Regions from separate parts of the Acidovorax sp. FG48 genome, predicted to be linked through region 1. Evidence: predicted binding sites of a transcription regulator. Region 1 holds the regulator's gene; each other region holds the start of a gene.

Evidence for each region. Region 1 encodes sigma-54, which starts transcription at its own class of promoters, with help from an activator protein. Its sites were predicted from a motif close to TGGCANGNAANCTGCTTT; they were not measured.
Region 2: the regulator sigma-54 is predicted to act here: its motif matches at 4,879-4,896, upstream of ACODSU_RS03120 (BMP family protein).
Region 3: the regulator sigma-54 is predicted to act here: its motif matches at 4,515-4,532, upstream of ACODSU_RS00935 (pilin).
Region 4: the regulator sigma-54 is predicted to act here: its motif matches at 5,717-5,734, upstream of ACODSU_RS02715 (6-hydroxynicotinate reductase).

The regions. Positions count from the first base shown of each region.
Region 1 is NZ_JBMDJH010000016.1:15,920-23,697, forward strand. Features, by position in the region: gene ACODSU_RS19035 (hypothetical protein) at 1-455, opposite strand, end outside; gene argS (arginine--tRNA ligase) at 567-2,381, shown strand; gene ACODSU_RS19045 (SPOR domain-containing protein) at 2,397-3,053, shown strand; gene ACODSU_RS19050 (thiol:disulfide interchange protein DsbA/DsbL) at 3,146-3,802, shown strand; gene lptA (lipopolysaccharide transport periplasmic protein LptA) at 3,910-4,569, shown strand; gene lptB (LPS export ABC transporter ATP-binding protein) at 4,626-5,387, shown strand; gene ACODSU_RS19065 (RNA polymerase factor sigma-54) at 5,387-6,985, shown strand; gene ACODSU_RS19070 (acyl-CoA thioesterase) at 7,066-7,548, shown strand; gene ACODSU_RS19075 (THUMP domain-containing class I SAM-dependent RNA methyltransferase) at 7,545-7,778, shown strand, end outside.
Region 2 is NZ_JBMDJH010000002.1:32,532-40,309, reverse strand. Features, by position in the region: gene ACODSU_RS03145 (M20 family metallopeptidase) at 1-511, opposite strand, end outside; gene ACODSU_RS03140 (tripartite tricarboxylate transporter substrate binding protein BugE) at 523-1,524, opposite strand; gene ACODSU_RS03135 (LysR family transcriptional regulator) at 1,783-2,757, shown strand; gene ACODSU_RS03130 (threo-3-hydroxy-L-aspartate ammonia-lyase) at 2,959-3,933, shown strand; gene upp (uracil phosphoribosyltransferase) at 4,017-4,646, shown strand; gene ACODSU_RS03120 (BMP family protein) at 4,946-5,956, shown strand; gene ACODSU_RS03115 (5'-methylthioadenosine/S-adenosylhomocysteine nucleosidase) at 6,132-7,043, shown strand; gene ACODSU_RS03110 (ABC transporter ATP-binding protein) at 7,044-7,778, shown strand, end outside.
Region 3 is NZ_JBMDJH010000001.1:198,105-205,882, forward strand. Features, by position in the region: gene ACODSU_RS00915 (M48 family metalloprotease) at 1-762, opposite strand, end outside; gene moaC (cyclic pyranopterin monophosphate synthase MoaC) at 949-1,470, shown strand; gene ACODSU_RS00925 (hypothetical protein) at 1,479-2,222, opposite strand; gene ACODSU_RS00930 (O-antigen ligase family protein) at 2,219-3,931, opposite strand; gene ACODSU_RS00935 (pilin) at 3,993-4,478, opposite strand; gene ACODSU_RS00940 (MBL fold metallo-hydrolase) at 4,798-5,586, opposite strand; gene ACODSU_RS00945 (CHASE2 domain-containing protein) at 5,597-7,778, opposite strand, start outside.
Region 4 is NZ_JBMDJH010000001.1:585,452-593,229, reverse strand. Features, by position in the region: gene ACODSU_RS02740 (ABC transporter permease) at 1-357, opposite strand, end outside; gene ACODSU_RS02735 (ABC transporter substrate-binding protein) at 525-1,736, opposite strand; gene ACODSU_RS02730 (amino acid synthesis family protein) at 1,817-2,401, opposite strand; gene ACODSU_RS02725 (amino acid synthesis family protein) at 2,457-3,098, opposite strand; gene ACODSU_RS02720 (UPF0280 family protein) at 3,120-4,040, opposite strand; gene ACODSU_RS02715 (6-hydroxynicotinate reductase) at 4,053-5,672, opposite strand; gene fdxA (ferredoxin FdxA) at 5,848-6,177, shown strand; gene ACODSU_RS02705 (ferredoxin--NADP reductase) at 6,244-7,020, shown strand; gene ACODSU_RS02700 (TetR/AcrR family transcriptional regulator) at 7,073-7,778, shown strand, end outside.

The DNA of each region.
Region 1 (7,778 bases):
GGGTCGTGCGCCAGCCCGCCGAGGGCAAACACCACATCCCCCCGTTGCTGCCAGCGTTTGAGTGTCTTGATGATCACGCCCAGCGCAGAGTCCTTGTGGCCAGGTCGCAACTTGACCAGGATCACGCCTTCGTAGTTGTCCAGGTGCACACGTTCCATGGCCTCCCAGGGCACGGTGTGCGGGTCGTCCTGGCGCAGGTCGGTGATGCCGGTGGCATCAATGACGATTGCCGGGTCTTGCTCCCGGTAGGCCTCCAGGGCAGACCGGCCCAGGGTTCCGCCCACGCAGAATGTGACCAACGCGGCACACAGGCAGAGGGCCGTGAACAGCCGGTCGTTCGATGCCAGAGCCCCATAGAGCGAGAACGCCAGGCATATCGCCATCAGCAGCACAAAAGGCACCTGAAACACCAGGGTCCAGCGGCGCCGGTAGAGCAGGATGGGTTGGGGCGGCATGTGCAATCTCCCGTTGAAAGGGCACAGCGACTTATTGTGCCTTTGGCTGCGGGACGCTACCCCGGCGGTGCGTCTGGCGCCCCGCCGCTGGCGGGCCCGTAAAATCCGCCGATGCTCACAGCCAAAAATGAATTGCTCGCTGCGCTCGCAGCCGAGCTGGAAAACCTGTCCCCCGGCGCTGGCGCCAAGGCAGCCTTTGAATCCCCCAAGGTGGCGGCCCATGGCGACTTTGCCTGTACTGCGGCCATGCAGCTGGCCAAGCCGCTCAAGCTCAACCCGCGCGCCTTGGGCGAGCAGCTCAAGGCTGCGCTCGAAGCCACGCCTGCTTTTCAACGCTGGGTGTCCGCCATTGAAATTGCGGGTCCGGGCTTTCTGAACATCCGCCTGCAACCTGCCGCCAAGCAACAAGTGGTGCGTGAGGTGCTGACGGCCGGTGAACGTTTCGGCTATCAGGCCAGCAACGGCCAGCAGGTGCTGGTCGAGTTCGTGTCGGCCAACCCCACGGGCCCGCTGCATGTGGGCCACGGCCGTCAGGCCGCGCTGGGCGATGCGATTTGCAATCTGTTCAGCACCCAGGGCTGGAAGGTGCACCGCGAGTTCTATTACAACGACGCGGGCGTGCAGATCGACACCCTGACCAAAAGCACGCAGCTGCGCGCCAAAGGCTTTAAGCCCGGCGACGAGTGCTGGCCCACCGACAGCGAGAACCCGCTGGCCAAGAACTTCTACAACGGCGACTACATCGCCGACATTGCCGAGGCCTTCAAGGCCAAGGCCACCGTGAAGGCCGATGACCGCGAGTTCACCGCCAATGGCGACGTGGACGACTATGACAACATCCGCCAATTTGCGGTGGCCTACCTGCGCAACGAGCAGGACAAGGACCTGCAGGCGTTCAACCTCCAGTTCGACGAGTACTACCTGGAGTCCAGCCTGTACACCAGCGGCCGCGTCGAGGCCACGGTGAACAAGCTCATCGCCAACGGCAAAACCTACGAGCAGGACGGCGCGCTGTGGCTCAAGAGCACCGACTACGGCGATGACAAGGACCGCGTCATGCGCAAGCAGGACGGCACCTACACCTACTTTGTGCCCGACGTGGCGTACCACATCGCCAAGTGGGAGCGTGGCTTCACCAAGGTCGTCAACATCCAGGGCACGGACCACCATGGCACCATCGCCCGCGTGCGCGCCGGCCTGCAGGCGGCCGATGTGGGCATCCCCAAGGGCTACCCCGACTACGTGCTGCACACGATGGTGCGCGTGGTCAAGGGCGGTGAAGAGGTCAAGATCAGCAAGCGGGCGGGCAGCTATGTCACGCTGCGTGATTTGATCGAGTGGACCAGCAAGGACGCGGTGCGTTTCTTCCTGCTCAGCCGCAAGCCCGACACCGAGTACACCTTTGACGTAGACCTGGCTGTGGCGCAGAACAACGACAACCCGGTGTACTACGTGCAGTACGCGCATGCGCGCATCCAGTCGGTGCTGCGCGCTGCTTTGGCTCATGCCCGTGGTGACACCCCGGAAGTGACTGGTGGGCAGCTTGAAAAGCTATCCAATGCGGATGCGCTGAATGAAGTCGGTGGGCAGGTCAGCGATTCGTCCCTAGCCAACGTGTGCGATTTGCTGGACCTCAGTGCTGCCGATCTTTCTCCACTTGAAGGCCCCCAGGCCCAGGCCCTGATGCTGCAACTGGCCAAGTACCCCGAGATGCTCACGGCCGCTGCCGAGGGCGAGGCGCCGCACGATGTGACCTTTTACCTGCGCGATCTGGCCGCCAGCTACCACAGCTATTACGATGCCGAGCGCATCCTGGTGGACGACGAGGTGGTGAAGAAGGCGCGCCTGGCGCTGGTCGCTGCCACCGCCCAGGTATTGCACAATGGCCTGGCGGTGCTGGGCGTGTCGGCCCCGGCCAGAATGTAAGCAGTTACTACCAATATGAAAAAGCAACAGACGGGCGGGACCATTGTCGGCTTCATCGTCGGGGTCATCGTGGGCCTGGGCGCGGCGCTGGCCGTGGCCGTGTACGTGACCAAGGTGCCGGTGCCGTTCCTGAACAAGGGCAACGGCCGCGGCGCGGACATGGACGCTGCGGAGTCCCAGAAGAACAAGAACTGGGACCCGAACTCGCCGCTGTATGGCAAGAACCCGGCCCGCCCCGCGGCGCCCCCGGTGGCCGCGGCTGCGTCAGCCCCTGCATCGGCACCGGCGCCCGAGGTGCGCGCCGCCGCATCGGCCGCCAAGCCTGCCGCGAGCAAGCCAGACGCCAAAGCCGAGGCCAAGGCAGAGAGCAAGCCGGGCGCAGACCCGCTGGGCGACTTGGCCGTGGCCAAGGCAGCCGCCAAGGGCAGCGTGGACCCGTTTGACTACTTTGTGCAGGCTGGTGCCTTCCGCACCCAGGCCGACGCCGACGCCCAGCGCGCCAAGCTGGCCATGCTGGGCTGGGAGGCCCGGGTGAGCGAGCGTGAGCAAAATGGCCGGGCGGTGTTCCGGGTGCGCATCGGCCCCTTCACCAAACGGGACGATGCCGAGGTGCTCAAAGAGAAACTCGACGGCGCCGGGCTGGAATCGGCGCTCGTGCGCGTGCAGCGCTGAAGCGCTTGCAAAAACGGCGCCACCGCCAGGGCTGAACTTTTTGTAAAGGGATGTCTCACATCCCGCATACCTGAACCAGGAGAGTCTTTGTCATGAAACGCCGTGAGTTTTCTTTGTCCGCCGCCTCGGCGGTTGCCGCTTCTGCCCTGACGCTGCCAGTGGCCAACCCTGCCATGGCGCAAGCCCGCCAGTTCAAGGAGGGCAAGGACTTCAAGCGGCTGGACAAGCCCGTCGCCCCAGACGCCCCCGCTGGCAAGGTCGATGTGATCGAGTTCTTCTGGTACAGCTGCCCCCACTGCAACGCCTTCGAGCCCACGCTGGACGCCTGGGTCAAGGCCGCGCCCAAGGACCTCTCCATCCGCCGTGTGCCCGTGGCATTCAACGCCAGCTTCGTGCCCCAGCAAAAGCTGTTCTATACGCTTGAAGGCATGGGCAAGCTCGAAGCCCTGCACGCCAAGGTCTTCCGTGCCATCCACGTGGAAAAGGCCAAGCTCGCCAAGGACGACGAAATCCTGGCCTGGGTGACCCAGCAGGGCGTGGATGCGGCCAAGTTCAAGGAGGTCTACGGCTCCTTCAGCGTGGCCAACCAGGTGCGTCGCGCCTCGCAGCTGCAAGATTCGTACGGTGTTGAGGGCGTGCCTTCCATGGGTGTGGCGGGCAAGTACTACACCGACGGCACGATGGCCGGCAGCATGCAGACCGTGTTGCAGGTGGTCGAATACCTGGCGGCCACGGCACGCAAAGCCTGACGATCTGCCGACCCTGTCGGCAAGTTGTCCGAAAGGCCCGCGGATGCGGGCTTTTTTTCGGGGTGGGTACCATCGGATGGCTACAATCATTGCAAGATTCGTGCCCTATGACCCACCGCCTACTCCCCTTCCTTGTGCTCGCAGCCCTGACCGGCCTTGCGGGCATGGCACATGCCGAAAAGGCAGACCGTGCCAAGCCCATGAACATCGAGGCCGACGCCTTGCGGCACGATGAACTCAAGCAGACCAGCGTGTTCTCGGGCCGCGTGGTGATGACCAAGGGCACCATCGTGCTGCGCGGCGCGCGGCTGGATGTGCGCCAGGACGCTGACGGCTACCAGTACGGCGTGGTCACGGCCGAGGCAGGCAAACGAGCGTTCTTCCGCCAGAAGCGCGACACCGTGGCGGGGGCGCCGGACGAGTTCATCGAAGGCGAAAGCGAAGTCATCGAATACGACGGCAAGGCCGACAACGTGCGCTTCATCACCCGCGCCGAACTGCGCCGCTACCGTGGGTCGGTGCTGAACGATGAGATCACCGGCGCCGTGATCGTCTACAACAACCTCACCGACGTGTTCACCGTCGATGGCCAGAAGGCGCCTGCGTCTTCGGCTGCGGTCGGCGACACCCCTGCGCCCGGTGGCCGTGTGCGTGCCGTGCTGGCACCCAAGGACCCGCCGCCTGGCGCAGCAGCCCCCGCCAAGGCGCCCGAGTCGCCCGCACCGGCGCTGCGCCCCAGCAACACCCTTGGCGGTGGCGCCAAGTGAGCGGGCCCGTGGTGAGTACTGGTCCCGAGACCCCGGCGACCCCTGCGAACAGCCGTCTGGGGCCTGATTCGCAGTCGGGCAGCCGCCTGGAGGTGCAGCACCTGGCCAAGTCCTATGGCAGCCGCAAGGTCGTCAAGGACGTGTCCCTGGAGGTGCAAAAAGGCGAAGTCGTGGGTTTGCTGGGCCCCAATGGCGCGGGCAAGACCACTTCGTTCTACATGATCGTGGGCTTGGTACGCAGCGATGCGGGTGACATCCGTATCGACGGCCAGTCCGTGGCCCACATGCCCATCCATCGCCGGTCGCGCCTGGGGCTGTCGTACCTGCCGCAAGAAGCCTCCATCTTCCGCAAGCTCACCGTCGAAGAAAACGTGCGCGCCGTGCTGGAACTGCAGCGCGCCGATGACGGCCAGCCGCTGTCGCGCGATGCCATCGAAGAGCGCCTGACGGCCCTGCTGCAAGAGCTGCGCGTGGACCACCTGAGGGCTTCACCTGCCCTGGCGCTGTCGGGCGGCGAGCGCCGCCGCGTCGAGATTGCCCGTGCCTTGGCCACCCAGCCGCGTTTCATCCTGCTGGACGAGCCCTTTGCGGGCATCGACCCCATCGCAGTGATCGAGATCCAGCGCATCATTGGCTTCCTCAAGGCACGCGGTATTGGTGTGCTCATCACCGACCACAACGTGCGCGAGACGCTGGGCATCTGCGACCACGCCTTCATCATCAGCGACGGCCGCGTGCTGGCGCAGGGCACGCCCTCCGAGATCGTGGACAACGCAGAAGTGCGACGGGTGTACCTGGGCGAACACTTCCGCATGTGATGAAGCCTGGACTGTCGCTGCGCGTCTCGCAGCATCTCGCATTGACCCCCCAGCTCCAGCAGTCCATCCGGCTGCTGCAGTTGTCCACGCTCGAACTGTCGCAGGAAGTCGAGCAGATGCTCGACGAAAACCCGTTCCTCGAACGCAATGCCGACGAAGCCCCGCGCGAGGAATTTGGCCTGGAAGCCGCCGACACGCCGGCACAGGCCGACGACTACAGCGCCGATGATGCTATGTTTTCAGGAGCTTCCAGCGTAAGCAGCACCAGCACTGAAAGCCAAAACGATGCTGAAATCTCCGGTGGGGGCTCGGACGAACCCGACTGGAGCGGCGACGGCACCGTCGAGATGGCGCCCAACGATGCCGAGTGGGGCGGCGACGCCCCGGCACGCACCCGCAACGACGCGGAAGGCGACGAGGCCGATGCCACCGAGCTGGCCCGCTCGCACGAATCGCTGACGGCCTTTTTGCACCGCCAGGCGCTGTCGCTGCGCCTGTCCGAAGTGGACACGGCCGCGCTGCGTTTCCTCATCGAATCGCTGAACGACGACGGCTACCTCGAAGAGCCGCTGGAAGAACTCGCCATCAGCCTCGCCGGGCCCGACGACCTGGAACAGATCGAAGAGCTGGTGCACCGCTTCACGGTGGCCCAGCGCCTGCTGCAAAGCCTGGAACCTGTGGGCGTGGGCGCGCGCAATCTGTCCGAATGCCTGACGCTGCAGCTCGCGGCGTTGGCGGCCGACGAAGACAGCGACGCCGACCCCGAGACCGTGCAGACCGCTCTGCGCATCTGCCAGCAGCCGCTGGAGATGCTGGCCCGCCGCGACATCCGCCGCCTGACGCAGCTGTGCAGCGAAGGTGGCGTGGCTGGAGAAGAGCGCACCCGCGCTGCCATGGCACTCATCGCCCGCCTGGAACCGCGCCCCGGCCGCAAGTTTGCCGACGTGGAGCGCAACATCATCGTGCCCGACGTCATCGTGCGCAAAGCCGGTCGCGCCAATGGCAGTGGCCAGCAGAACTTCATCGTGCAGCTCAACCCCGACGTGATGCCCCGCCTGCGCGTGCACGACATCTACGCAGGCGCCCTGCGCGGCCACAAGGGCGGCGAAGGCCACCAGGGCATGCAGCAGCGCTTGCAGGAGGCGCGCTGGTTCATCAAGAACATCCAGCAGCGCTTTGACACCATCCTGCGCGTCTCGCGCGCCATCGTTGAGCGGCAAAAGAACTTTTTCACCCACGGCGAACTGGCCATGCGCCCGCTGGTGCTGCGCGACATTGCCGACGAACTGGGCCTGCACGAGTCCACCATCAGCCGCGTCACCACCGCCAAGTACATGGCCACGCCGATTGGCACCTACGAGCTGAAGTACTTCTTTGGCTCCGGCCTGGGCACCGAAACGGGCGGCAACGCCTCCAGTACGGCGGTGCGCGCGTTGATCAAGCAGTTCGTGTCGGCGGAGAACCCGGCCAAGCCGCTGTCCGACAGCCAGATTGCCGAGATGCTCAAGGAGCAGGGCATCGAATGCGCACGCCGCACGGTGGCCAAGTACCGCGAGGCGCTCAAGATCGCGCCAGCGAATCTGCGCAAGGCTTTGTAGACGCGCGGCAGGTGGCGCTCTGCCCGCCAGCGCCGCCGTAGTCTTTTCTGTTGTTTCCGCATTACCCACCGCAGCCCACCATGGCCCGCATCGTCTTTGACCTTCCCCCGCACTTCGGCTTTGCCACCGAACTGCAGATCTACATCAGCCACGTGAACCAGGGCGGGCACCTGGACAACGCGCAACTGCTCAGCCTGGTGTCTGAGGCGCGCGTGCGCTTTTTCCAGTCGCTGGGATACCCGGAGGCCGATGTGGGCGGCCTGTCCATCGTGGTGGGCGACATCGTGGCGCAGTACAAGTCCGAAGGCTTCCACGGCGAAACCATGCGCGTGGAGATGGCGCCTGCGGACTTCAACCGCTACGGCTTCGACCTGGTGTTCTGCATGACCGAAAAAGCCTCGGGCCGCGAAGTAGCGCGCGGCAAGATCGGCATCGTTTTCATCGGCAAGGCCAGCCGCAAGGTCGCCCCTATCCCCGACTCCATCCGCCAGCTGCTGCTGGCCCGCGCGGGGGCGCCCGGTTCCCCCGCCGTGCCCGAGCGCGTATCCTCCCCATCGACATGAACCAACTCCAACTTTTCCTCCCTTGCGCCGCGGGCGTCGAGGGCTTTCTGGCCGACGAGGTGCATGGCATCACAGGCCTCACGGGGCAAGACCTGCTGGTGGGGCGGGGCGGCGTGCTGCTGCGCGCCTCGTGGCGCCAGGCCATGCAGCTCAACCTGCACAGCCGCCTGGCCCAGCGCGTGCTGGTGCAGCTGGCGCACCGTCCTTACCGTTCTGAAAACGACCTCTAC
Region 2 (7,778 bases), on a different contig from region 1:
TGTCCACATCATCGAAGACCCCTGCGCGTGCCATGAAGGTCTTGCCCGAGCCACCTTCTTCGGCCGGGCAGCCGTAGAACCGCACGCGCGCCTGCTGGCCCGAGCGGCGCAGGTGCTCTTGCAACGCAATGGCGGCAAAGTGCGCCGCGGTGCCCAGCAGATGGTGGCCGCAGCCGTGCCCGGCCAGGCCGGGGCTGTCCACGGACGGCTGGCACACCAGCGCGCCGCTTTGCTGGTTGAGGCCCGAGAGCGCGTCGTACTCGCCCAGAAAGGCCAGCACCGGGCCTTCGTCGCCCCACTCCGCCATGAAGGCGGTGGGGATACCGGCCACGTCGCGCGTGATGCGAAAGCCCGCTGCGGCCAGCCCGTCGATGTGCAGCTGGGCAGACCCGCGCTCGGCGTAGCGCAGCTCGGCCAGGGACCACACGCTGTCGGCCAGTCCCGCCATCCGGGGCCTCTCACGGTCAAAAAAATCCTGCAGATCCTGAATCGATTGCACGGCAGCAGTCATCGCACCGCCCCTTATTCAGGCTTCACGCCCAGCTTGTCCAGCAGCGCCTTGTTGCGCTGGAGGTCAGCGGCGATCTGCGATGCAAATTTGCTCTGGTCCATCTCCACCGCTGTCGCACCCATGGTCTTGAGGCGGCCTTGCACATCGGGCGAACGCAAGGCGCTGACGGCCGCGTCCTGCAGCCGCTTGATGATGGGCGCAGGCGTACCCGCAGGCACAACCAACCCGAACCAGCTCATCCCCAGCTCATTGAGATCGGCGTGGCCCAGCTCCTTGAAGGTGGGCACATCCGGCAGCTCGGACACGCGGCGGTCGGCGGCCAGCACCATGGGCACCAGCTTGCCGCCCTTGATGTGCGGCATGGCCGAGGGCAGCTGGTCTGCCATCACCTGCACCATGCCTGCCAGGGCATCGTTGAGCGCGGGGCCGTTGCCACGGTAGGGAACGATCTGGATATCGGTCTTCAAGGTCTCGTTGAACGACGCCATCATGAGGTGGCCCAGCGTTCCGAGGCCGGGCACGCCCACGCTGTAGTCGCCGGGCTTGGCTTTAACCTTGGCCATGAAGCCCTGGAAGTCCTTGACGCCCATGCTAGGGTGCACCATGTAGACCGAGGGCACGGTCACGAGCTTGACCACCGGTACCAGCTTGCCCTCCAGCTTGGCCGCCCGGGTGAAGATGGAAGGGTTGACCGTGGCCGTGCTCACCGTGGCCATGCCGATGGTGTAGCCGTCGGGCGCAGACTGGGCGATGGTCTCGGTGCCCAGCAGGCCGCCAGCACCCGCCTTGTTGTCCACCACCACCGATTGCCCCAGGCTGGCGCGCATGCCCTCGGCCACCACGCGGGCCACGATGTCGGTGGAGCCACCGGGGGCAAACGGCACGATCAGCTTCACAGGCTTGCTCGGGTAGTTGTCTGCAGCCTGCGCTGCCGGGGCTGCCACCAGCAGGGCGGAGGCAGCTGCGGCGCACAGTGTGGACACAACGGTCCGCCGTGCCAGAAACGAAGTCATTGTGGACATGGGTAGCGCTTTCGTGAATGGATGGATGGGTCTGGATCAGCGGGAAGGGCACGGTGCGCAGGGCCACCGGGCATGCCTGCTACTGACATCGACTATAGGAATTTCAGACTCTCTGCAGGTCGCGGTATTCTTCGAAAGGTATAAGCCTTGTCGATAGCTCCGACGGGATAGCAACCATCGCAGTGGCGAGTCACGCTGCTGCCGGATCTCTATCGCTTCTCCTTATTTGCCAGTCTGGACAGGAGCCCCATGGCCCTCTCAACCCCACCCACCGATTCCGACAACCTGGACGACCCCGCGCCCCCGCAAGGGCAGGTGCTCTATGCCCGCCTGGCCCGCCACGCGCGCCTGCGCCAGTTGCAGCTGCTGGTGGCGCTGCAGCAGTGCGGCTCCGTCCTGCAGGCCGCCGCTTCACTGCACATGAGCCAGTCCGCCGCCACGCAGGCGCTGGCAGAGATGGAGCGCATCCTGGGCGTGCGCCTCTTCGAGCGCCATGCGCGGGGCATCCGGCCCACGCTGGCGGGCCAGACGCTGGTAGACACAGCCCGCGGAGTGCTCGCCGCGCTGGAGGAAGCGGCAGAGTCGCTGGCCGCCATCCGGCGCGGCGCTGCCGCTGCACTGCGCCTGGGCGCCACACCCGCGGCCACGCAGGCCATCCTGTCGCCCTTGCTCGCAGAGTTCTACAAAACCCAGCCCCGGGTGCACATCGACGTCCAGGAGGACTCAAGCCAACGGCTGCTGCCGCTCTTGCTCAACGGCGGGCTCGACGCGGTGTTCTGCCGCGAGCCGGTGCTGCTGCCAGCGTCGTACGTTTTCAAGCCGCTGCAGCCCGATGAGCCGGTGATCATGGCCAGCACCCGCCATCCCCTGGCCAAGCGCCGGGGCATCGCGCTCTCGGCGCTCAAGGATTCACGCTGGGTGCTGCCCACCGCCACCATCGCCGTACGCGAGATCTTCGAGCGTGAAGTGCTGGCGGCCCTGCCCGATGCGCTGCAGTTCCCGGTGTCGACCGTCTCGCTCCCCGTGTTCGCCAGCCTGCTGAACCAGCCCGATGCCGTGGCGCTGGTCCCCCAGAGCATTGCGCCCGTGCTGCCGTCGGGCGCGCAGCTGTGCCAGCTGGATGTGCAGCTGAGCAGCCCCCTCCCCCCGTTGGGCGTGGTGCACCGGCGCGAGCAAATACCCGCCATGCTGATCCGGATGCTCAAAAGCTGGCGCAACAAGTAGCGCGATGGCCAAGCCCCACACATGCCGTGCCGTTACCTACCGTCGCTGGCAGGGCTGCGCAGCTCTGCCATCACTACGCATTTGATAGCAAATATCACCCAACCATCAAGCGGTAGCGGCCATTCTTATGCCAACAATCTACTTGACGGGCTATCATGTACCCACCAGGGGCAGGCTGCGCCCCGCAGCGAGGACACCGCTATGACCGAGCACACCGCTCCCCCACCCACCTACGACGATGTGGCCGCTGCCGCGCACCGGCTCAAGGGCATGGCGCACCGCACGCCCGTGCTGCGCTCTAGCACTGCCGACGAGCGGCTGGGCGCCCAGCTGTTCTTCAAGTGCGAAAACCTGCAGCGCACCGGCGCCTTCAAGTTTCGGGGCGCGTTCAACACCCTGGCCCAGTTCACCGACGAGCAGCGCGAACGCGGCGTGCTCGCCTTCTCGGCCGGTAACCACGCCCAGGCCATTGCGCTGTCGGCCCGGCTGCTGGACATGCCCGCCGCCATCGTCATGCCCGAGGACGCCCCCGCCTCCAAGATGGCCGCCACGCGCGACTACGGTGCCCAGGTCGTCACCTACAACCGCTACACCGAAGACCGCGAGGCCATCAGCCGCCGCCTGGCGCTGGAGCGCGGCATGACGCTGGTGCCCCCGTTCGACCACCCCCATGTCATTGCCGGCCAGGGCACCGCGGCCAAAGAGCTTTTTGAAGAAGTGCCCGACCTGGACTACTTGTTCGTCTGCGTCGGCGGCGGTGGCCTGTTGGCCGGCAGCCTGCTCGCCGCCGAGGCGCTCGCACCGCAATGCCGGGTGGTAGGGGTGGAGCCCGCAGCGGGCAACGACGGCCAGCAGTCGTTCAAAGCCGGGCATGTGGTGCAGATCCCCACGCCCCACACCATTGCCGACGGCGCACAAACCCAGGCGCTGGGCCAGCTCACCTATCCCATCATCCAGCGTCTGGCCGACGACATGGTCACCGCCACCGACGAGCAACTGGTCGAATCCCTGCGCTTTTTTGCCGAGCGCATGAAAATCGTGGTCGAGCCCACAGGCGCCCTGGCCTTCGCAGGGGCCCAGCACGGCAACGTGGACATCCACGGAGCGCGCGTCGGCATCCTCATCAGCGGCGGCAACGTCGATTTGTCGCGGCTGGCACGGTTTCTGGCAGACTAACCCCCACTTTTTTACTCACCGCGCGGCAGAGCGCACCTGTGTTTCAGCGCAAAGGCCTCTGCCCTTCTCCTTTCAGGTTCCCCATGAGCAACGTCACCGTCATCACCCACCCCCTCGTCCAGCACAAGCTCACGCTGATGCGCAAGAAAGACGCCAGCACCAACAGCTTTCGCCGCCTGCTGGGCGAGCTGTCCACGCTGATGGCGTACGAAGTGACCCGCGACATGCCGCTGCAGGATGTGCAGATCGAAACCCCTCTGGAGACCATGACCGGCAAGATGATCGACGGCAAGAAGCTGGTGCTGGTCTCCATCCTGCGGGCGGGCAACGGCTTTCTGGACGGCATGCTCAACGTGGTGCCCGGCGCCCGTGTGGGCCACATCGGCCTGTACCGCGACCCGGCCACGCTGCAGCCCGTGGAGTACTACTTCAAGATGCCGTCCGAAATGGACGAGCGCGACATCATCGTGGTGGACCCGATGCTCGCCACCGGCAACTCGGCCGCAGCCTGCGTGGACCGCCTCAAGAAGCTCAACCCCCGCTCCATCAAGTTCGTCTGCCTGCTGGCCGCCCCCGAAGGTGTGGCCACGCTGCAAAAGGCCCACCCCGACGTGCCGATCTTCACCGCCGCCATCGACCGCGAGCTGAACGACCACGGCTACATCCTGCCGGGCCTGGGCGATGCAGGCGACCGCATTTTTGGCACCAAATAAGCGCACAACGTCAGCGCCCGTGCACCAGCCACCGCAGGGCTTGCAGCCCAGCGGTGGCTTTTTTTCGTCACCGGGCCTCTCTGCGTTACGTAACAGCCCATTGCGGGCCCTACCCTGGTGGGGTGCCGCAGGCGGATTTTCGGAAGCTCTGCACGCACGCACCATTTTTTTACCAACTGGTGGCTTTCCTCTGGCAGACTTGCCGCTGGTTTGCAGTTACACCGCCACCGACTGGCGCGCTCCTTGCTTGGTAGCAGCACACCCAACCTCCTTGTTTGCTTGTCTGAAGGAACCCCACCATGACCACTCGCCGCATCTTCACCGGACGCCTGCTCTGCACCTCCATGGCCCTCTCAGCCGCCATGGCGATGGCGCCCTCTCTGGCCTTCGCGCAGTCCAAGCTCAAGGTCGCGGCGATCTACACGGTGCCTTTTGAACAGCAATGGGTCAGCCGCATCCACAAGGCCCTCAAGGCCGCCGAAGCACGCGGCGAGATCGAATACAAGGCCAGCGAAAACGTGAGCAACGCCGACTACGAGCGCGTGATGCGCGAGTACGCCACCGGCGGCAACCAGCTCATCGTGGGCGAAGCCTTTGCGGTAGAAGCCGCCGCCCGCAAGGTGGCCAAAGACTTCCCCAAGACATCCTTCCTGCTGGGCTCCTCCGGCAAGCCGCAGGCGCCCAACTTCAGCGTGTTCGACAACTACATCCAGGAGCCCGCCTACCTCAGCGGCATGGTGGCTGGCGGCATGACCAAGACCAACAAGATCGGCATGGTCGGCGGCTTCCCCATCCCCGAGGTCAACCGCCTGATGCACGCCTTCATGGCGGGCGCCAAGGAGACCAATCCCAAGGTCGAGTTCACCATCACCTTCATCAACAGCTGGTTCGACCCCCCCAAGGCCAAGGAAGCCACCTTCGCCATGATCGATAAGGGCGCCGACGTGCTCTACGCCGAGCGCTTTGGGGTGAGCGATGCCGCCAAGGAAAAAGGCAAGCTCGCCATCGGCAACGTGATCAACACGCAAGAGCAGTACCCCGACACCGTGGTCGCATCGGCCCTGTGGCACATGGAGCCCAGCATCGACCGCGCACTCAAGCTGGTCAAGGAAGGCAAGTTCACCGCCGAGGACTACGGCCCATTTTCGATGATGAAACACAAGGGCTCCGAACTCGCGCCCCTGGGCACGTTCGAGAAGAAGGTGCCTGTCGACATCGTCGCCAAGGTCAAGGCCAAGGAGGCCGACATCCTGGCTGGCAAGTTCACCGTGAAGGTGGATGACAGCCAGCCCAAATCGACGGCCAAGTAAGCACGGCGTGCGGCGGGCGCCCTGCCCGCTTGCCCTCTCTCTATTGCGTGAACAGGCCACCCTCACCACGCGGTGGCCTGTTTGTTAGACACTCCCGCAATGAACCGCTGACAAGGCCCTCATGACCTCACTTCCCGTCGCAAAAGCCTCGCTGGCGACACGCTGTTCACGTCTTATGGGCGCTCTGGCACTGGCCGCCATGGTCTCAGGCTGCGCTGCCCCCGCGCCCGGCAAGACGGCAGTGCGGCTGGACGACACGCCCCGCATCGCCGTCATCTCTGCTTTCGCCCCCGAGCTGACCGTGCTGCTGCCCCAGGTGCAGCAGCACACCAAGCACAGCGTCAATGGCGTGGAGTTCACCACCGGCACGCTCGAAGGCAAGCCTGTGGTGGTTTTCCTCTCCGGCATCAGCATGACCAACGCGGCCATGAACACGCAACTGGTGCTGGACCGTTTCAACGTGAGCCATGTGGTCTTCAGCGGCATTGCCGGTGGCGTGAACCCCAGCTTGCACATTGGCGACGTGACCGTGCCCGCGCAGTGGGGCCAGTACATGGAATGGCTGATGGCGCGCGAAGACCAGCCCGGCCAGTACAGCGCCCCCGCCTGGATGAAAAGCGAGCTGACGATGCCCGCCTTCGGCATGATGCACCCACGCCCGGTGGAAGTGCGCTCGGCAGCCCAGCCCAAGCTCTCCAAAAAGTTCTGGTTTGAAGCTGACCCCAAGATGTTGGCCACCGCCCGCAGCCTGCAGAACGTGGGCCTGGAACACTGCTTGGCTGCCACCTGCCTCAAGCAGCGCCCGCAGCTGGTGGTGGGCGGCAACGGCGTGTCGGGCCAGGCGTTTGTGGACAACAAGGCCTTCCGCGAATACGCCTTCAAGACCTTCGAGGCCAACGTGCTCGACATGGAAACCGCTGCGACCGCCATGGTGGCGCACAGCAATGGCGTGCCGTACATCGCTTTCCGATCGCTGAGCGATCTGGCCGGGGGCGGCGAGGGCGAGAACGAAATGGGCACCTTCATGGGCTTGGCCGCAGCCAATTCGGCCAAGGTGCTGCGAGCGTTTTTGGCCAACTGGAAATAAATGACAGACACCACGGCGCCCGTCCTGCGCCTGTCGGGCATCACCAAGCGCTTCGGCAAGCTCGTCGCCAACGACGCCATCAGCCTGACGCTGGCGCGCGGCGAGGTGCTGGCCCTGCTGGGCGAAAACGGCGCGGGCAAGTCCACGCTGATGTCGATTCTGTTCGGGCACTACGTGGCAGACGAAGGCAGCATCGAAGTCTTCGGCCAGCCCCTGCCGCCCGGCCAGCCGCGCGCGGCGCTGGCGGCGGGCATTGGCATGGTGCACCAGCATTTCACGCTGGCCGACAACCTCACGGTGCTCGATAACGTGCTGCTGGGCACCGAGCCGCTGTGGCAGCCCTTCTCACGCCGCAGCGAGGCGCGCGCCAAGCTGCTGGCCGTGTCGCAGCAGTTTGGGCTGCCTGTCAGCCCCGATGCCAAGGTGGGCAGCCTGTCCGTGGGCGAGCGCCAGCGGGTCGAGATTCTCAAGGCCTTGTACCGGGGCGCCCGCATCCTCATCCTGGACGAGCCCACCGCCGTGCTCACCCCGCAGGAGAGCGAGGCGCTGTTCGACACCCTGGCGCAGATGGTGGCGCAGGGCCTGTCCATCATCTTCATCAGCCACAAGCTGGGCGAGGTGCTGCGCGTATCGCACCGCGTGGCCGTGCTGCGCCAGGGCCAACTGGTGGCCGAGGCGCCTGCACAAGGCACCACGCAGGGGCAGTTGGCGCAGTGGATGGTGGGCCACGCCATC
Region 3 (7,778 bases), on a different contig from region 1:
CGGAGGGATGCGCGACTGCATGTCTGCCATACGCTCCGTGGTCAACGGGTGGCTGCGCAAATAAGGCCACGACCCATTGTCATTGAGTCGATTGGCTTGCTGCAGCTTTTCAAACATGCTCACAAAGCCCTGGGGCGCGAAGCCTGCCGGGGCCATCAGCCCGTAGCCAATGCGGTCCGCCTCACGCTCCATGTCCCGCGAGAAATTGAGCTGATTCTGAATGGCCAAGGCCTGGCCTCCCACGACCAGGGCCTGCGTGGCGCCCGGATTTTTGCTGGCTGCAAGTGCACCCAACACCATGGCCCCCAGCAATAAAGGCGTCTGCTTGCTCTGCTGCGTGATCAGCCGCGAGATGTGGCGTTGGGTCACATGGCTCAGTTCGTGCGCCAGCACAGAGGCCAGTTCATCACGGGTCGCCACCACACCGATTAGTCCCAGATGCACCCCTAGGTAGCCGCCGGGCAGGGCAAATGCATTCACCGTGCGGTCTCGACCCAGCAGGATTTCCCAGGCAAAGCGCTCATCAAGCTCGGCGCTGAGTTCACCACGTGACTTGGCTGCGGAGAGGAGAGGCTGCCAGATTCCCTGTACATAGTCGGCCACAACGCGGTCATCGACGTAGTCGGGGTCCCTGTACAGCTCGCGGATGATGCGGTCGCCCAGACGGCGCTCGGCGCTGGTGGTGAGGTCGCTGGAGTCGCCGAGGGTAGGAAGCTCAGCCTGAGCCTTAACTCTTGCAGGAGCAAAAGCGCCGCACGCCATGAAAGAAAGAGCGGTCAACACAGAAAGACATCGCATCCGCGGGCTTTTTTTATTCAATATCCACACTCGGGGACTCCCTGCTGTCATCCATCACCCAACACGCTGTTTGGTGGTGGATCACCTTATGATGCACTGACTTTCTAATTGTTTCACACAGGCTTGCAACCCAGCTCGCGCGCCAAGATCATGAGCCCCAAAACATCAGTCCTCCCTGAAACAGCCAATGCCTCGCCTCTTACCCACTTCGACGCTCAAGGCAAAGCCCACATGGTTAACGTTGGCGCTAAAGCCACTACGCATCGATTAGCAGTGGCTACCGGTCGCATCGAAATGCGGCCTGAAACCTTAGCATTAATCGAATCGGGTACCACCAAAAAAGGTGACGTCCTGGGAATCGCCCGTGTCGCCGGCATCATGGCCGCCAAGAAAACAAGCGATTTAATACCCTTGTGCCACCCCCTTGCAATAACGCGGGTTGCTATTGAGTTTGAGACTGATAACGTCCCCACAACGGGCACTTCGTGCATATTATGTGCAGCCACTGTGGAAACGGTAGGACAAACCGGGGTCGAGATGGAAGCACTGACGGCCGTACAAATTGCCCTTTTAACGATTTACGACATGTGCAAGGCGGCAGATCGGGGAATGGTAATCACGGAAGTAAAAGTTAGGGAGAAGCGGGGAGGAAAATCAGACTATGCTGCCTGATGGCTATATCATCCCCCCAATGGATCCCATTCTACAAAATCAATGATTTCTGCATCACCATTCAGAATGACCGACCAAAACCCCTTAACACCTTGCAACGGTAAATAATATAAAACATCACCATCGTGGTAGATTTTTTTCTCAATCAAAATCTCCAGCAAATTGGGCGCGCTGGCCACTGATTTTGCCTCGGAGAGCACGCTAGATTGCGACTCTTGATAGGACCTCCAAAGCTCGGTTCTGAATGCCAATGGTATGCCCGACAATGCGTCCATGGTGTACTGGTATTGCTCCTTAGAGTCACCAAAAGGGCGTAAAGCCACATAGCGGGGCGCTGAAAAAATTCCCCTTGTTAATTCAGCAGGGATTTTTTTAGCAAAAGCCCCCTCCAAATCCATTTCCCGAACTACGGAATATTGTCCGTACTCATAGACAAGGTAGGCTGGCCTGGCGGACGCCAGAGACCACACGCCATAAACCAAGGCTCCCATCTGCAAAAAAATGACGATGGAAACATCAAAAAGTATTTCTTTTTTTGATTTTATTTTGGAAAATACAATTAATGTAAGCAATGGACCCATGACAAGATCGATTGCAATCAAGGCAGTAAACATCTGCAGGCCGCCGGATATTTTTGCAAAATGCCCAGGATACCAAACCTGAAATACCAAGATTGCAGCACAAACGGATAAGACCAGACTAAAAAGCAAATGATAAAAAGAAGCCTGCCAGCGGTTTTTGACTGCAATCATTCAGCACCCCCATACTCCTGAATCTCCTTACGCAATAACTCTATTCTGCGCAATGCTACATCTTTGGCGTGCTTTCCGTAAAAGGATTCCAGGATTTTTAATGCCGAATCTGCAGAGTATTTAGAGCCTTCTGCAACGCCATGCAGTCCCGATGCAACTGCATAGCCGCGCAAAGCAGCCTCATAGGGATTGCGGAAAGCTGCCTTCCGGTATTCTTCAATTTCTTTCGAATTCATTGTTGCAAAGTCATTTTGCCTCACCATGAAGATCAAGGCTTGTAGATTAGTCAACAACAGAGGTTGCGGATAAGAATAGCCTGGAGGAAACGTACCTGCACGGGCCGCCTCAAACCTTGCAACTTGGAGAGAGTAAGCTAGCCTGTAATAGTCCACAACCACGACGCCACCAAGGGCAAAAAAGCTTAAAACAACTAGTGATGTAACTATTTTTTTTATATTAGCCTTTACCTCACCCGTACCGCGCCCTTCACTCTGCAAGTCCGACCCCTGCTCCATTAATTTAAAGCTGGCGAAGCCCAGGATATACATAAAAAGCAACAGACTATTTAAGTACGCATGCGGGTATTCAGTATTGCAAGCAACAGCAAATGGTATCACCGCAAGAACTACGAATTGATTATCCTGAATCCAGCTATTTTTAATCAATTGAATTGTAAAATACCCAATCACTAACACGAAGATAATGGCGACGGGCACTCCAAAAAGAAGTGCCATATCCAACGCGATGCTATGCGACCAAAAACTGACCAATACGGGAATTGCGTTAGCGGCCTGCTGCACCTGCACCTGCACGATTTGTCCAGGCCCGTAGCCCCACCAAGGTTGCTGCAGCACCCCGTCTACAAAACCCAGCATCAGAGAAGTTCGCGAGCCCATGGCCAGACGACTCGTACGGATCACTCCCAATTCCAGCGCGGACGAAATGGTCGGCAGTGCCCAGAAAAGTGAAAAAACCGCGGCAAGCAGGACACCATAGAACACCATGGAACGACGGCATCCTCTGCAAAAATACACTGAAAAACCCAGAATCAGCACAGCAGACAATAAGCCTGCTCGTGATTGCGTTAGGGCCACGCCCAATCCCAGAAAGCTCACCAACAGAGCCGTAGCCCAATGGGTCAGAACGCCGCGCTGATTCAGACAAAATGCCGCCGCAATGCCTACTGCCGTATGCAATGCCATGCGATTGGCTTGCGCAAAATTTCCCGAAGGGCGCACATTCTCAGGCAACTGAATCACCCAGAAACCCAAGCCGTCGAGGTGCAGCCACTGATACAGAGCTTCAGCGACGCTGAATATGCCCGACGCGAGTAATAACAAGCATAAGACCTCGATGCCACGACTGCGATGCAGCGCCGCCGAAATACGGCCTTGCTCTAAAGCAACGAAGGCCCCTACGGCATATAGACTGACTAAGGCTACGTCACCCAAAAACACCTCAGGATTGAACAGCAAATGTCCGCTGGCAACAAATGGCAGCGCCAACAAAAACCAACTCAGATAATCTTGAGGGCTACCAACCTGCCGTAAGTTTTTTCGAGATTGCAACGCACATGCAACTACCACGAAAAGTAAGCTGACAGCTGCCCAACCCTCTGACTGGAACTTAAGCCAAGGGTAATATAGATCGCTAGCGTGCCAACTGACAAATGCACAGAGCAGGGCAAAGGCCCAAAGTAGTTGCGGCATAGAAAACAGAAGCCCAAATGAAAAACGGCGGTAAAACCGCCGTTTTTTTGTCCGCCCGGTATTAACCGCGGCAAGAAGAAGGCAAATACTTGGCGCTCACAGTAGTACCGTCCGCAGTGTTACCACAACGCCATTTGTACACCTTCTTGCGCACATCGCCGTTACCGAAAACAGTCGTGTCGTCCAGCATAGGCGCCAAAGACACGATCTTCGAGTCAACAACAGCAGCGATGTTTTGAACAGTAACCCGCACAATGCCAGCGTTTGTTACATGCAATTCGTCAACATACTTTGTTTCTGCGCTGGCACCGATTGGGCAGCCCCACTTTTCGTCATCTGCAGCTGGCAGAGCTGCAGCGGTGGTGCCTTCGATCAGTTCTTGGACGCTGGTGCGGCAGCCCGACAACGCCAAAGTGGGCTCAGACATCTTGGCTCGGATGGTGTAGTCCTGGTACGCAGGCAGAGCCACAGCAGCCAAAATACCGATGATCGCAACCACGATCATCAGTTCGATCAGGGTAAAACCCTTTTGGATAGAACGCTTCATGAAGAACTCCTAAAAAAATTGCAGATGCGAGGTGGATATGCAATTGCTGTGCCTGGTGCCCAAACAAGCACTATTTCGGACTTGAGCAGCCAAAGGCCGTAGCAACAGGCGAGAACTCCTCCACGCCTTGTACAGGTGCATCGGAAGTCAAGCCGATTTTCGATGCGTTCCCCAGGAAAACGCCTCCTTCGCGTCTAGGTGATGCAAAAAGCTTCCATCCCCCACCTAGACCGCCCGAATTCACACAGTCAACGACCCAAGACTTTTCATAGTTTTACATTTTTGTCGTTCAGTATTGTCAGAACGGCGCGCAACGGAATCAAATCTCCAGCGTCTGCCCGGCAGCCAGCCACCGAATGTCATGGGGGCCATGACGCTCGATGGCGGTGCATTCAAGCTGTCGGATCTCGTTCATGATGAGCGATGTCTCAGAAGGCTTCGTGTGCGTAATGTAGATAGGATAGCGCTGTGTTACCGGGACGTTAGCCAGTTCCTGCGCCAAGGTGGCAGGGGACAGATGAAGACTGCGGCAGGCTAGGTCGCTTTCGCGATCGCTGAAAGCCGTCTCTATCACCAAGCAAACCACTGACAATAGGTTGACGCGAGTCCAAAAGGCAGGATTGCGTTCAGTATCGCCGCTGAACACCCACCAGCCAGTATCGCCTTGCACCGCAAACCCCACGGCAGGGACGGTATGGTGGGCTGGCAGCACCTCGATCTGCACACCTGCGATGCTCAGTAAATCACCGCATACAAAAGCTTGATACTGCAGAAATGGGGATGCAGCAGACGGTATCGCACTGAAATCCGGCCAGATAACGTTATTGAAGACATGCGTCTGCAGCGCAGAGATGGTGGCAGCCAGGGCATGCACTTGCACCGGGTGCCGGCGCTGTGACGACACCGCGTCGAGCATCAGGGGCAGCGCGGCGATGTGGTCCAGGTGGGAATGGGTCAGGAGTACATGGTCAATCTTGCCCATCTCTTCCAGCGTCAGGTCGCCCACGCCGGTGCCGGCATCAATCAAGATGCTGTCACCAATCAAGAACGATGTCGTGCGACAGTCCTTGGCGATAGCGCCGGAACACCCCAGCACGCGAACCTTCATGTAGAGCCTTCTACTTGGTGTCGAAAATGGTGGCGCTGTCCCAGTCAGGATTGAAAGGCAACCCACGCAGGCCTTCGACCCGTGCAGCATACAACTCATAAAGAGTGCAACGAGGTCTGAGGCCTCGCAACTGCGCCATCAGCTTGTCGCATTGTGCCCATTCCTGGGCCGCATAGGCTCGCAGAAAACCCTCCCATACCACCAGTTCTTCGGCGAGTTCGGCGGGTAGCTGATCCCGGGGCGCTAGAGGCTGGTAAATCGGTACGGCCTGCGCCTTGCCCTTGACACGAACGCGATCCATGGCCTGCCAAACAAACTGAGGGGCAAGCTGCATGGCGGATTCACTCACCACAATCGACGTGCCGTAGTGTTTGGACAGCCCCTCCAGGCGCGAGCCCAGGTTGACCGCATCCCCGATGACCGTGTAGCTGCGCCGGATGTCCGAGCCCATATCGCCCACGCACATGACACCGGTATTGAGCCCAATGCCCACTCCGATCTCGGGCAGGCCGCGCTGTCGATGATTGGCGTTGATTTGCCCAATGGCCTGCGACATTTCCAGGGCCGCAGTCACCGCCAACTGCGCGTGGTCTGGTGTAGCCACAGGAGCCCCCCAAAACGCCATGACGCAGTCGCCCATGTATTTATCGATGGTGCCACGGTGGCTGCGGATGATATGGGTGAGCTTGCTGAACACTTCATTCAACAACCCCTGCAGTTGCAAAGGCTCCATCCGCTCAGACATGGCGGTGAAGCCGCGCATGTCGCAGAACATCACCGTCAGCTCCCGGTTCGTGGCCTGCATGCTGTAGTGCTCCGGCTGCTTGACCATTTCGGCCACCAACTCTGGAGGCACATAGGCGCTGAACAGCGCTGCGAGTTCGCGCTTGGACCGGCTCTCCACAAAATAGCCGTATGCCATGTTGAGCGCGAAGGCCAGCATGGACATCACCACCGCCGTCGCCAGCGGCAACGCCAAACCCTGGGCGATGTACATCCACAGGTTCAGCCCCACAAGCGCAGAAACCACGCCGGCGCTCAGCAAGACCGCCGACGATGCAGACAAGAGCGGCAATGCCACCGCTAAAAGTAGCCCTGCGCAGAGGAGCTGCAGCACATCGAACCCGGCGGCATAGTCGGGCCGGACGATGCTTTTGCCATCCAGGAATGCCGACAACACGTTGGCATGGGTTTCTACGCCAGGGTAGGTTCTGCCCACTGGCGTCACACGCAAATCGAGCAAGCCAGGCGCGGTGGACCCGACCAGCACCAATTGATCCTTGAGCTGGCCCGGTGGGAGCACGCCATCCAGAACGTCCGACGCTGAGATGTACCGAAAGGAGCCCCCTTTGGCATCTCCCGGTCCCCGATAAGGAATGAGGGTGGCCAGTTGCTGGTCTACAGGGAGTGCCAGCGTGCGACCGTCCTGGCGCAACACGATGCTTTGCAGCAAATCATGCGTCCCAACGGGTGTGGGGTTCACAAAGCCCGGATGGATTTCTGGCAACCCGATGGCTGTGCGGAACATGGCCAGCGCCAACGACTCGTAATACTGCCCTTGGTACTCGGCCAACAACGGCAAGGAGCGAACGACCCCGTCCTCGTCCGTGATGGAGTTGAAGAACCCCGCAGCAGGCGCCGCGCGGGTCAGCGCCTCGATATTACTGCTATAACCGCGCCAGGTGGTTGCTCCCAGCGGCAGGCCCCGTAAGCGCTCCAACGGGAGCGCAGGGTCCGGCAGCATGCCTTTCGTGATGCCATCGCGGTCTTCGCCCGACAGGTAGTAACCCAGCACCACGGGCTGCCCACGCAAGGACTGCGCAAAAAGCGCGTCATAGTCCAGCGACGGTGCCAGTCTTTTCAGTTGCTCCTGGAAGGCCGGCTGGCTGCGCAAAGGGCCTTGGGCCAGCTCTTGCAACGTAGAGAGACCTGAACTCTCGTCGGCCTCAGCAAACAGAACGTCAAACCCGATCACCGACACTTGCTGGCGCTCAAACAGTTCGCGCACCAGCGCGGCCATTTTGTCCCTGCGCCAGGGCCATTGGCCCACACGCCCCAGACTTTTCTCGTCGATATCGACGATGACGATGCGCTCGTCGAGCGTTCGAGGCATGGTCACCCGCAGGCGGGTGTCGTAGATGATGTTGTCCAGTCTCTCCAACACCTGCAGGTGGAGCACATCGGCCACATGC
Region 4 (7,778 bases), on a different contig from region 1:
GCCCCAAAGCCACAGCACCGCGTCCTTGATGACCAGCACCAGGGCAAACGTGGCCAGCAGCTGGAACAGCTCGGGCGCCTTGTAGATGCGGCGCAGCAGCACCACTTCGATCAGCGCCCCGAGCACGCCGACGATCAGCGCGGCGAGTGGCAAAGCCACCCAGAAGCCCAGGGCACCGCTCAGGCGCTCGACCAGCGAATACGCGACGTAGATGCCCACCATGAAGAACGAGCCATGGGCAAAGTTCACGATGCGCGTCACGCCAAAGATCAGCGACAGACCCGCCGCCACGAGGAACAGCGACGACGCGCTCGCCAACCCGTTGATGAGCTGGACGATGAAACCCGAAAAACTCATGTTCGATAAACCCTCAAGTCATCACCACCCGTGTTGCGCATCACTCGCAGCACATGAAAGAAGCTGGGCGCGCCCCAGCCAGCGCCATCAGAAATCCGGCTGTGCCGGACTGCCGGTAGCGTCTGCCGGGACCGAGGCGCGGCAGGCGCCTCAGACCTCAGAGGGAATCAATCAGCGCTTCGTGACTTCTTCACGTCGGCAGCGGACGGCTGGTACTTGGCATCGGCGCCATCCAGGTAGACGTAGTCCACCATCACGCCCTTGCCACCTTCGTTCTTGGTGCGACCGACAAACGCACCCATGGTGGCTTGGTGATCTTCAGGACGGTAGGTGATCTTGCCGAACGGGGTGTCTACCTGCAGACCCTTGAAGGCAGCGACCAGCTTGTCGGTGTCGGTGCTCTTGGCCTTGGCAATACCAGCCGCAGCCGACTTGATCATGCTGTAGCCCACCACCGAGCCCAGACGCGGGTAGTCCTTGAACTTGGCCTGGTAGGCCTGCTCGAACGCCTTGTGTGCGGGGGTGTTGATGCCGTACCAGGGATAGCCGGTCACCAGCCAGCCGTTGGGGGCCTCGTCTTTCAGGGGGTCCATGTATTCGGGCTCGCCCGTCAACACGCTGACCACCTCGATGCCCTTGAAGAGGCCGCGCGTGTTGCCTTCGCGCACGAACTTCGACAGGTCTGCGCCAAACAACACGTTGAAGACGGCGTCGGGCTTGGCATCCGACAGCGCTTGCACGACGCTGCCGGCGTCTACCCGACCCAGTGGTGTGGCTTGTTCGGCCACAAACTCCACGTCGGGCTGGGCGGCCTTGAGCAGTTGTTTGAAGGCCGCCACGGCAGACTGCCCGTATTCGTAGTTGGGGTAGACCACGGCCCAGCGCTTTTTCTTCATCTTGGCGGCCTCGGGCACCAGCATGGCGGCCTGCATGTAGGTGCCAGGGCGCAGGCGGAAGGTGTACTGGTTGCCACCTTGCCAAGTCATCTTGTCGGTCAGCGGCTCGCCAGCCAGGAAGAAAAACTTCTTCTGCTTGGCGAAGTCGGCCACCGCCAGGCCGGTGTTCGACAGGAAGGTGCCCGCCAGCACATCGACCTTCTCGCGCGACACCAGCTCTTCGGCCACGCGAACGGCGTCGCCGGGGTTGGCATTGTCGTCGCGCGTGATCAGTTCGATCTTCTTGCCATTGACGCCGCCCGCAGCGTTGATCTCATCGACCGCCAGCTCCATGCCCTTCTTGTAGGGCTCCAGGAAAGCAGGTTGTGCCTTGTAGCTGTTGACCTCGCCAATCTTGATCACGCCCTGTGCAAACACAGGGGCCAGGGTAAGGGCCAATGCAGCCGCAGCCGTGGCACGCATGAGGTTTCGTCGCATCGTCATGGGGAGACTCCTGAAGGATGGTTGGAGAGAGATCGAACGGGGGTAAGACAGGACAGGTGTGTGTTGTGCGCGCGCCGTGCTCAGCGCAGGCCGTCAACACCCTTGATTTCAGAGGCCGTGAGGCCGCCGACACGTGGCAACGGCCGCCCGCTGTCCGTCACGACAACGGCCACCACGATTTCATTGGCCCGCGGGGCATCGGCAACACGGGCTTCCATGGCGTCGAAATGGCTGCGCACATAGGCGGCATCCTTGTGGCCCAGGGGAACGTCGATGGCGGCGCCCAGGCCGCCCATTTTCTTGCTGGATGGCACCAGAGCGGCGCCCTTCTCGACCGCCACACGCAAGGGTGCACCCAGCTTGGGATGCAGGATGGCGGCGGCATGTTCCAGCTCGCCCGCCTCGCCCACGATGGCGGCCTTGCCGTAGCTCTGGGCCTGGCCGGGTTCAATGCCCAGGGCCTGCACGCAGCGCGCGCCCAGAAGGCCGCCCAGCTCTTCGCCGATGGCGATGAGTTCGTCGAGGTTTTCCACATAACGTCCGGCAAAGGGGTTCTCGATCACGGCCATGGCCAGCGCCTTGCGCACCGGGGGCTGAACGTCACGCCCCATTTCCACGCGGACCTCGTCGGTCTGGACGATGATCTTTCGAATCTTGGCTGGCATTTTTTGGCTCCTTGGGATCTTGTCTTGTTCGATGGTGTGCGGGTCGGCGGGCGGCTCAGCGCAGGCCGTTCCACTGGCTGATGTCTGCCGCCTTGAGCCCTCCGACGCGGGCGTGGATGCGCGGGCCCGTGGTCATGGCAAGTATGAACACGATCTCATCAGCGGATGGCGCGCCCGGAACACGCACTTCGATCGCGTCGAAATGGCTGCGTACGTAGCTGGCGTTGATGTGGGTGAGCGGCACATCCAGCGCTGCACCGGGGCCGCCCACTTTCTTGGTGGAGGGCACGATGGACAGCGCATTCGCCGGCTGCCCGGTCTTCTCTTCGGCCTGGCCCTTGGCATAGGCGTTGCGGTCGCCCTTCCAGCCCAACAGTTCGCGCATGGCGTAGCCGCCGGGCACATGCCACAGCGCACCGTGTTCCAGCTCACCCGCCGCGCCCACGATGGCGCCTTTGCCATAGGTCTCGATGCGCTCGGCAGGCACCGCCATGGCCCTCAGGAGGCGCTGGGCCATGTCCAGCCCCACGTCCTGCAGCGCGTCCATCATGGGGAGGATGTCGGGCTCGTACCGCCCCGCAAAGGGGTTTGTCAGCACCGCGCCGATGGCGCCGCGCAGCAGCGGCACGTCGGCCACCGGCCCGAATTCGTGCCGGATTTCCTCAAGATGGGTGAAAACGCGTCGTATCTGGATCATTCTGGAGACCTGTGCATTTCGTTAAGCAAATACTGAACCAACTTCCGATTCCACCGCCGGATCCCGGGGCCATACCGCATCCGCCAGCGCCTGGGGCGCCGAGGTCGCCACGAACTGCCCCTGGCACGCCAGCAGCGCAAACCACAGCAGGCCGCTGGACTGCAATTCTTGCGCTTTTTGCAGCCCCTGGTGCAAGGCCCGGCCCACCAGCTCTTTGGGTAAGACAGGGACATCCACGGTGACAGGGATGGCACCCAGGTCACTGGCGTCCCTCACCTGCCACGCGGGCCTGCGCACAATCCGCGCATCGGCCACATCCACCGCGTTGGCCACGATGGTTGCTGCCGCATCGGCCTGCGCCGCCGTGCGCGCCAGCACCGTCACGCTGTCGGCAATGCCGAGCGACTGGCTGCGCCCGCGCCAGCCACTGGTGGCCACACCGCGCACCGGCATGGCGCTGTCGATGCGGATCTGCCCATCCAGCACCAGGCCGTTGCGCAACTGTGCAGCATTCAGCGCAGCAATGTCAGCGTACACCCCCACCGTGACCGACTGGCCGGGCGCCAGGTGCAGCGCAATGTCGCCGCCGTTGTTGACCCAGGCGCGGTCTATGCCCGGCTGTTCGTAGCAGGTCAGAATCTCCTGCGCCACCGCGCCCGCCACCGCCGCCATCGATGTGATGAAACCTGCGCGATAAGGGCTGCAGGCGGCCCACATGCGGCGCGCCACCCCGCCCTGCAACGCGCAGTGCGCACCCACCGGCGCCCGCAAGCCGGGAAGTTCATTCACCAGCTCCTTCAGCAGCCCTTCAAAACGCTGCCACGCACGCTCGTGCGCCAGGGCCACGGCGTCGCACGCCCCTTCGGCCTGGAGGATGAGGTCCATTGGGCCATGCTGGAAATGCCAGCGGCCATCGGACAGGAGATTGCGGCAAGCGTTCACAGCACGGCTCACTTAGCCCAGCAGGGGAGGACGACCCAGCGGCCACGGGTTGGCCGCGGGCAAGGTTTGCCACACGCGCGCCTGCGGAGCACCGTCGTTGTGCCACGCGCCGCGCTCCAGCACTTCGCGCAGGCTGCGGATCTGCTCGGTGTGGCCGCCCAGCGCTTCGTAGTCCGCACGGCGCATGCTGAACTCGATGGGCGCCACGATGGCGGGCGTGGGCACGGTGCCAAAGCTGTTGTCCGGCATGCGCAGCACGTCGGCCATCACAGTGATACCGCCGCCCGGCCACACATAGGCGGGGGCACCGCCACAGGTCACATTGACCAGAGCGTTCTTGATGGAGCGGGTGAGCAGCACCGGGTTCTCGGTGACGCCTGCGCGCAGGCTGCCGCCTGCACCGCCGAGGAACAGCACGGAGGCGAGCGAGGGCTCGCAGTTTTCGCCGATGCGGTCCACGATGCGGCGCACTTCGGTGGGCATCTCGGCCTCCACCGGGTGGAGTTGCGCGTCCAGCACGTACCAGGACGCATGCTCCCCGGTGGTGGAGGTCATCAACAGGCGCAGCCCCGGCCAGGCGACTGATTCGTCCCAGCCCTCAATGATGGACAGCGGGTCGGCAATGTCGGTGCCGCCCCAGCCGGTGCCCGGGTTGGCCACCTGAAAGTAGCGGCCCGGCGTGGACTTGCGCCCGCGCATCTGGATGCCCGAGGGCTTCATGTCCAGGCAACGGCCCGCCTGGTGCTCGGTGAGCACGCCGGTGATGTGGTCGTCCACCACCACCACCTCGTCCGCATGGCCAAAGAACTGGCGCGCAAAGATGCCAATCGCCGCTGAGCCGCAGCCCACGCGCATGCGCTGCTCGGCCACACCGTTGACGATGGGCGCACGGCCCGCCTGGATGATGAGCTGCGAGCCACCGTCGATGGTGAACTCCACCGCCTGCTTGTTGCCCAGGGCCTGCATCATCTCGGCGGTGATGCGGCCTTCCTTCTTGGTGCCACCCGTGAGATGGTGCACGCCACCCAGCGACAGCATCTGCGAGCCGTATTCGGCCGTGGTCACATGACCCACCACCTCGCCCTTGCAACGCACGTTGGCCTGTTCGGATCCGAGGAAGCGGTCGGTGTCGATCTTCACCTTGAAGCTGCAGTAGCTGAAGATGCCCTCAGTCACCACAGTCACCATGTCCACGCCATCGGTTTGGGAGCCCACGATGAAGGGCGCAGGCTTGTAGTCCGGGTAGGTGGTGGACGAGCCCACGCCCGTCACGAACACTTCTTCCGACAGCAGCAGGTCGCCGTTCCATGCGGGTTCAGGAGCCACCTCCGTCCCTCCACCTTCTGCAGCCTCGGCGCGGCCCGCAAAGGGCACCAGCGTGGCCTCGCCCGCCTCCAGCGTCTTGCGCAGCAACACCACCGGGTCCAGCCGCACCAGCACGCCCGCCTGGTTGGCGTAGCGGTCGCAAGCGCCTGCGCGGCCTTCGGAAATCTGGCACAGCACCGGACACGCATTGCACTCGACCTTGGCGGCGTTCATGCGCTCATTGCGCGGCCGGGCGCGCTCCAGCACCTGCGGCAACTCTGGCGCATCCATACCCGGCAGCCCATCGGTCTTGGTGTGTTCAGTCATCGTGGCGACCCATTCATTGCATTGTTGCAAGTGCTTGTACGCGCATTGCATTTTGTGTAGCATTCACTTAACTTAAATGTTGTGAACACTACATTTCGTGTCAATGTAGCGGAATCAACAAGACTCTGCAATGGTGTTTTCGCACCCCCAAAAACGGTGCACGAGGAGCCCCAAAATGACGCACGTTGTGACGGACGCATGCATTCGGTGCAAGTACACCGACTGCGTCGATGTGTGCCCGGTCGATTGCTTCAAGGAGGGGCCGGAATATCTGGTCATTGACCCAGACGAGTGCATCGACTGCGCGGTGTGCATTCCGGAGTGCCCGGCCAACGCCATCTATGCCGAAGACGACCTGCCCGAAGTCATGGAAATCTTTCTGCAGTTCAACAAAAAGCTGGCGCCCACGCTCCCCGCAATCACCAAAAGAAAAGCGGCTTTGCCAGATGCGGAACAATGGAGGGTTGTGAGCCACAAGCTTTCAGGCCTGAACATTGCGCTGTAGAGCGCATGGGGCCCTGCTCTTCAGCCAAATTCCTTATTTGCTTCCAACTTTTCCATCTAACGCACCATGAGCGCCTTTCTTGACGAACGCGTCCTGACGGTCCACCACTGGACGGACCGCCTTTTCTCCTTCACCACCACGCGTGACACCGCGCTGCGCTTTTCCAACGGGCATTTCACGATGATTGGCCTGCGTGGCGAAAACGGCAAACCCCTGCTGCGCGCCTACAGCATCGTGAGCCCCAACTACGAAGAGCACCTGGAGTTCCTCTCCATCAAGGTGCCCGACGGCCCGCTGACCTCGCGCCTGCAGCACATCAAGGTGGGCGACACCATCGTGGTCGGCAAGAAGCCCACAGGCACCCTGCTGATCGACTACCTGCTGCCCGCCAAGCGCCTATACATGCTCTCCACCGGCACGGGCGTGGCCCCGTTCCTGAGCCTGATCCGCGACCCCGAGACGTACGAGAAGTTCGAAGAGGTCATCCTGGTGCATGGCGTGCGCGAGGTGAAGGAGCTGGCCTACCACGACTACATCACCGAAGAATTGCCCAAGCACGAGTTCCTGGGCGAGATGGTCAGCAAGCAGCTCAAGTACTACCCCACCGTGACGCGCGAGGCCTTCAAGCACCAGGGCCGGGTCACCACGATCATCGAGAACGGCCAGCTGGCGCGCGACCTAGGCCTGCCCGCACTCAACCCCACCGAAGATCGCGTGATGATCTGCGGCAGCCCCGAAATGCTGCGCGACCTCAAGCACATGATGGAAGAGCGTGGCTTCAAGGAAGGCAACACCACGAAGCCCGGCGACTTCGTGATCGAGCGCGCGTTCGCAGAGCAGTGATCCCCCGGCGGCCCCCTTACCGGGGGGCCCGCCTCATCCACCAGGACCCGCCATGTCTGCCACTCCCACCAAGACCCGGACCGCGTCCCCCCGCGCAGCCTCTGCCCGCAAGACGGGCGTGCGCGAGCAGGCCGCGCAGACCACGCGCGACAACATCCTGAAGGCGGCGACCAAGGTGTTCGCCCGCTACGGCTACGAAGGCGGCAGCGTGGAGAAGATCTCCAAGGCGGCCAAGTCCTTCGACCGGATGATCTATTACTACTTCGGCAGCAAGGAAGGCCTGTTCATCGAGGTGCTGGAGGAAACCTACCGGCGCATGAACGACGCGGAATCCAAACTGGACCTGGACACCGCCAAGCCGGTCGAGGCGCTGCAGGCGGTGATCCGCTTTGTGGTGGGCTACTACCGCAAGAACCCCGAGTTCATCACGCTGCTCAACACCGAGAACCTGCACAAGGGCAAGCACATCTCCAAGTCGATGCGCGCCCGCGAATACTCGTCACCCGCCATCGAGGTGATCCGCCGCGTGCTCGACAGCGGCCAGGCGCAAGGGCTGTTCCGCAAGGACGTGTCGGCGCGCGATGTGTACCTGCTGATCGCCGCCACGGGCTACTTCTACATGTCCAACCGGCACACGCTGTCGGCCTTTCTGGGCGAAGACCTGGAGACGCCCGACGCGCTGGCGCACTGGGAATCGTTTGTCATCGACAGCGTGCTGCGCACCGTGGCACCCGGCCCCCACCTGCCCAAGGGCAAGG